Lacibacter sp. H407: one gene and its partner. The protein of the gene in region 2 binds, or shares a complex with, the protein of the main gene of each other region. Links are inferred from orthologs where the notes say so. Each region holds a gene or a part of one and is shown on either strand. Other genes may lie near its edges.

Region 1 (3,091 bases), 1.4 Mb from region 2 along the record:
CCATGCTGCAAAAAAATGGCTGCCCTGGATCAGTGGGTTGATTGATGCAGGTGTTGAATTCAATAAAGAAAAAGGACAACCTCTTTTCAGTTCACACATGCTTGATCTCAGCGAAGAGCCATTGGAAGAAAATATTCATACCTCAGTTGAGTTTTTCAAACGTATGGCTCCGTTAGGAATGGGAATTGAGATTGAACTGGGTGTAACCGGCGGCGAAGAAGATGGTGTAGATAACAGTGATGTAGATAATGAAAAACTCTATACGCAACCGGCGCATGTTGCATACGCTTATACTGAGTTGAGCAAAGTAGGTAAATTATTTACTGTTGCTGCTGCTTTTGGAAATGTACATGGTGTTTATAAATCCGGTAACGTTCAGTTGACTCCGATTATTTTGCATAACAGTCAGGTCTATATTGAAAAGAATCTTGGTACTGGCCCTAAGCCGGTTTACTTTGTATTCCATGGCGGTAGCGGTTCTCCTCAACACCAGATCCGTGAAGCGATCAGTTATGGTGCAATTAAAATGAACATCGATACCGATCTGCAATGGGCGTTCTGGGAAGGTATTCTCAACAACTATAAAAAGAACGAAGGGTATTTACAAGGACAATTAGGAAATCCGGAAGGCCCTGATAGTCCTAACAAAAAACACTACGATCCACGTGTATGGTTACGCAAAGGAGAAGAGAGCTTTATCAAGCGTCTTGAAGTAGCCTTTGACGATCTGAACTGTATCAACAGGAATGCATAATTGTTACTACTTTTAATTGGCGTCATATAAATTAGAAACGATGGCAAAAAAAGAAGAGGATATAGAGAAGAACCTAACGGGTGACGATCTTCCACAGGAAGATGCGTTACGTTCGTCGTGGTTCAAGCGGGTGCAGAAGGGTATTCTCACTTCTACATCTGAGAAAAAAGAAATACAGGAAGGTTTATGGACCAAATGCCCGGAATGCAAGTACACCACTACATCCGGCGAATTGGCTGAAAATAAATTCGTATGCCCCAAGTGTAATTATCATCACCGTATCGGCAGTTCTGAATATTATGACTTGTTGTTTGATGGTGATGAATACACTGAATTATTTGATAACATCCGTTCCAAAGATCATCTCGGATTTACTGATCTGAAGCCGTATCAAAAACGATTGGAAGATATCTGGAAAAAATCTGACCTGCATGATTCGATCCGTGTGGCTGTCGGGAAAATTGATGGACATCCTGCGCTTGTGTGTTGTATGGACTTTGATTTTATTGGTGGATCATTGGGTAGTGTGATGGGTGAAAAAATTGCACGTGGTGCCGATTATTGCATAGAACATAAGCTCCCTATGCTCATGATCTGTAAAAGCGGTGGTGCCCGGATGATGGAGAGTGCATTTTCATTGATGCAGCTGGCAAAAATTTCCGGTAAACTTTCGCAGTTGAGCGATGCAAAACTCCCTTACATTACGCTGTTGACCGATCCTACGTTTGGCGGTGTTACTGCTTCGTTTGGTATGCTGGGCGATCTGAATATTGGTGAACCGGGCGCACTGATCGGCTTTGCCGGTCCACGTGTGATTAAAGAAACCATTAAGAAAGATTTGCCTGAAGGTTTTCAACGCAGCGAATTTTTATTGGAACACGGATTTCTCGATCTCATTGTAGACCGTAAGGAAATGAAACAGAAATTCGGGGTATTGTTTACACTGTTTAAGAACTGATTGAACAAGTTTATATTTGCAATCAATATAAGTTGATTCAACTTTTATTGATTGCTTTTTTGTTTGTAAAAATGATTGAATTAAAAAACCGCTCGGCCTTTCATGAATACTACTTTGAAGATAAGTTGGTAGCGGGAATGGTATTAGTTGGAACAGAAGTAAAATCGATCCGTGAAGGAAAAGTGAGTTTCAGTGATTCCTATTGTTTCTTTCACAAGCACGAACTTTGGATCAAAGGTTTGCACATTGCTGAATATAAATTCGGCACTACCAATAATCACCTTGCTGTACACGATCGAAAGCTCTTGCTCAATAAAAAGGAAATTAAGAAGTGGGAAAATAAGATGAAAGAGAAAGGCTTTACCGTGGTTCCACTCCGCATTTTTTTTACTGAAAATAATTTAGCCAAAATAGAAGTAGGCTTGGGCAAAGGAAAAAAACTGCACGATAAACGGGAAACCATCCGTAACCGTGATGTGGAACGTGACATGAAGAAGTATTTGAAGTAAGAGTATTCATTATACATGTTCATTTGAAATCTATGACAGAGTGTATTGCTTTTATTAAAGTAAAAGATCTGCAGAATACAATAGATTGGTATAAAGAGATTGGATTCCAGTGCAGCGCCACAAATCTTTTATGGGAACCCGAATGCGAAATCAATTGGGCTAAACTGGATTTCGGCAATGCTGGTTTTATGATTGGCCCTGATGAGAGACCCAACATCCCCGACGAGAAAGATGTTCATTTGTGGTTTAACATCGATTCAATAGATGCAATGGTTGAACGCCTTACCAATTTTGGGATAAGCATAGACATTGAGCATGCTACTTTCTACGGGCGAAAAAATGTTTCGTTTAGAGATCTGAACGGGTTTAAAGTTTCATTTTCCTGCAAACTGCAAACTGTATAAACTCTACTCATCAATAACAAAAGATTTAATGACCAAAGAACAACTGCTCCACGAATTGAAACACGATACCTGGGTAATGATGAAGCCCTCTCCCATTCATGGGAATGGTGTATTTGCGTTGCGGGATATTCCGAAAGGTCAGCGTGGATTGTTCTCTAAAAATATTGGTGAGTGGATCAAAATTGAACGAAGTGAAATTGATGCATTGCCTGATTACAGTAGAGAGCTGGTTGAAACCTATTGTTTGTTTGATGAAGATCATTATTATGTTCCTGATTATGGCTTTAAGGTGATGGACATTGTAAACTTTTTGAATCACGACGAATCTCCAAATATTATCTCCATTAATGACGGTGAAGATTTTGAAACACTGCGTGACATAAACGCCGGCGAAGAATTATTCATCGACTACGGCAAAATTGTTGACAGTGAAGAATAGCCGTGTCTAAAGTCTTGCAGAGCGTCT
Region 2 (3,159 bases):
CTTCGCAACGCCAGTTAATTCAAGTTTGTTTTGATTGGCAAATTGTGAAAAACGATAGTTGCCAAGGCCGGGGTTCCATCCGTTAAAATTTCCGGCAATAAAAAGTGTGTCAGTTTTATGTGTACCAGGTCTGTTTTGTATTTCAATCCTCACATTATACTGAGCAAATAATGCAGTACTCAATAACACAGCAGCAGAAAAGAACAGTATCTTCTTGTTTAGTTTTTGCCAACTATGGTTATTGCAATGCTCAACCATTTGTAAGCTGCCCCATGTATTTTTTTACAGATGTATGTAAACCCTCGCTTAATGGAACTACCGGCAAACGAAGATTATTTTCGATCAATCCTAATTCAGTTAAAAATGCTTTTACACCAGCGGGGTTATTTTCAGCAAATAACAAATCGTACGCCTCGAGCATTTGATCATTCAATTGTTTTGCTCGGGCAAAATCACCTTTCAATGACAAACGAACCATTTCACTGAATTCGTAAGGCAGGCAGTTTGCCGCAACGCTGATCACACCATCCATACCACATGCAATTTGCGGCATTGCCAATCCATCATCGCCACTCACAACTAAAAAATCAGCCGGTTTGTCTTTCAATATCTGCATGCTTTGCAACATATCACCGCTGGCTTCTTTAATACCTGCGATCATTTCAAAATCTTTGGCTAACCGCAAGGTTGTGGCTGCTGACATATTTCGCCCCGTACGTCCGGGCACATTGTATAAAATGATTGGCTTAGGCGTTACCTCAGCCAATGCTTTGTAATGCTGGTAAATACCTTCCTGTGATGGTTTGTTATAATAAGGGCTGGCACTTAATATAGCCGCCGCATTTTCCAATGGAAATGTTTCCAGATCCTTAATGATCGATAATGTGTTGTTACCGCCAATACCCACAACAACCGGCACTCTGTTGGCAACAATTTCATTTGTAAACCTGATCAATTCAAGTTTTTCATCTTTACTCAAGGTTGGTGTTTCGCCAGTTGTTCCTAACGTAACAACATATTCAACACCTTTATCAATAACAAAATTGATAACACGTTCAAGGGCAACAAAATCGATCTCCATATTCTGTTTAAATGGAGTAACCAAAGCAACACCTGTACCTCGTAATTGATCCTGAAGATTCATATAAAAAAAAGGAAATTATAATTGTAAAGTTGATATCATTTAAAGTTCATCCCAGAAACCCATCTTACTATACCGTTCAATGCGTTGATTAATGCGATCTTCCGGTGAAATTGTTTTTAATTGTTGCAACACGGGGATCAATTCTTTTTTTAGCATTTGAGCCGCTTCGTCATAATCCCAATGTGCTCCGCCATCCGGTTCGGGGATGATGCCATCCACAATACCAAATTTGTACATATGGTCGGGCGTAAGCTTCAATTGTTCTGCTGCAATTTCTTTTTTATCCCAGCTTCTCCATAAAATGGAACTGCAACTTTCAGGTGATATTACTGTGTACCATGTATTCTCCATCATCAATACTTTATCGCCTACTCCAATTCCTAATGCACCGCCACTGGCACCTTCGCCAATCACTACGCAAATAACCGGCACCTTCAACCGGATCATTTCATAAATGTTGCGTGCAATAGCCTCACCTTGTCCTCTTTCTTCGGCTTCAAGACCGGGAAAAGCTCCCGGCGTATCGATCAATGTAATAACGGGTTTATTAAATTTTTCAGCCAGCTTCATCAAGCGAAGTGCTTTACGATAACCTTCGGGATTGGCCATTCCAAAATTCCGTTGTTGACGCATTTTGGTATTGATCCCTTTCTGCTGCCCAATGATCATCACTGTTTCGCCGTCCAGCTGTGCAAAACCTCCGACCATTGCCTTGTCGTCTTTCACGCCACGGTCGCCATAGAGTTCAACAAAGTTGTCGCACATTTTTGTGATGTACTTAAGCGTATATGGCCGATCGGGATGCCGGCTCAACTGTACTTTTTGCCAACTGGTGAGATGTTGTGTGATTTCTTTTCGTTTTGCAACAATGCCTTCTTCCAGTTGCTGGATAGTTGCAGAATAATCCACTTTTGCATTCTTCTCTGCCCTGTGACGGATCTCCTTTAATTCATCCACCAATTCCTTAATGGGCTTTTCGATTTCGATGAACTGACGGTTTTCGAGTGATGGCATAATAATATGAGAATATTAGAATGATAAAATTAACTGATTGGGCTGCAATATTAATGAAAAAGGCCGCCTCTTTTGAGAGGCGGCCTTGATATCAATAAAATTCACTAAAAAATCCTTGTAATTATGGTTTATCCCACCAAACTCTTGCATCCTGAGAGTTGTTTGAATATCCTGCAGCTGCTGCAGAATAATTCTCAGGGTTATACAATGGTTCGTTAGGTCCATAAGGGATACGACGTGGCACTTGCTTTCCTGAACCTGGGGCAGGTGCTAATACAGGGAAGCCAGTTCTGCGCCATTCAGCCCAGCCTTGGTTTCCATCAGGGAAGTGTGATACCCAACGTTGCTCAGCAATTTTTTTAGCATCACCAACGCCGGTAAGTGCTACCGAAGGTTGAAGAAGGTAAGCTGCAATTGCAGCACCATCAGTAATACCCCAACGGTTCATTTCCGCTGTAATTCCGCTTGCATACATTGTTGCAGCAACTTCAGCAGTCCAGCCAAGTCTCGCAGCTTCAGCACGTGCCAAAAACATTTGACCTGCTGTTACAAGATATACTGGCATTGTTTGCGGTGTACCGGTGAACCCAAGTAAGAATGCAAAATTTGGGTTTAACGTTTGCCATGCTAATGCATCGTTACGGGTTAAACCGTAAGGGAACCCTTGTGAAGTGTTTCCAAATTTAGAGATCCGGGGATCATTTAAACCACTTAGGTGATTGGTCATTGTTTCACTTACTGCAAAGTCAAAACGCTGTGTGATCACATAATAGTTGTAAATCGGATTTCTGTAGTTACCACCCGGGTAAGGGATACCTGCATTATCTGCATTCGCATCAATTACGCCCGCAGCCACAGCTGCCGCAAATTCAGTTTTACCTAAAGTTGCATTGGCTTTTGACATACGTAAAGCTGCAATTGCACGAATTGAATTTGCAAACTTCTTCCATTTTGTTGTGTTACCACTAAACATTACATCACCTTGTGCTGTTGCACCGGCA

What was found.
Region 1: the proteins of WG989_RS11150 (region 2) and accD are in contact, whole or in part, in a solved structure (PDB 8UXZ), measured with the Escherichia coli proteins. The link is inferred for Lacibacter sp. H407 from one-to-one orthologs.

Annotation. Positions count from the first base shown.
Region 1 is NZ_JBBKTU010000001.1:3,931,497-3,934,587, reverse strand. What follows is about bases 1-2,753. They hold accD (acetyl-CoA carboxylase, carboxyltransferase subunit beta), read left to right. Parts: upstream 1-794; coding sequence 795-1,712; downstream 1,713-2,753. Other genes in these bases: WG989_RS16950 (SET domain-containing protein), read left to right, coding at 2,654-2,753; WG989_RS16955 (VOC family protein), read left to right, coding at 2,254-2,625; smpB (SsrA-binding protein SmpB), read left to right, coding at 1,745-2,221; fbaA (class II fructose-bisphosphate aldolase), read left to right, coding at 1-754. Also shown: more of WG989_RS16950, read left to right, coding at 2,754-3,064.
Region 2 is NZ_JBBKTU010000001.1:2,550,012-2,553,170, reverse strand. What follows is about bases 172-2,992. They hold WG989_RS11150 (acetyl-CoA carboxylase carboxyltransferase subunit alpha), read right to left. Parts: upstream 2,159-2,992; coding sequence 1,184-2,158; downstream 172-1,183. Other genes in these bases: WG989_RS11145 (SusD/RagB family nutrient-binding outer membrane lipoprotein), read right to left, coding at 2,280-2,992; dapA (4-hydroxy-tetrahydrodipicolinate synthase), read right to left, coding at 251-1,144. Also shown: WG989_RS11160 (alpha/beta hydrolase), read right to left, coding at 1-153; more of WG989_RS11145, read right to left, coding at 2,993-3,159. UniProt on the Escherichia coli protein: Component of the acetyl coenzyme A carboxylase (ACC) complex. First, biotin carboxylase catalyzes the carboxylation of biotin on its carrier protein (BCCP) and then the CO(2) group is transferred by the carboxyltransferase to acetyl-CoA to form malonyl-CoA.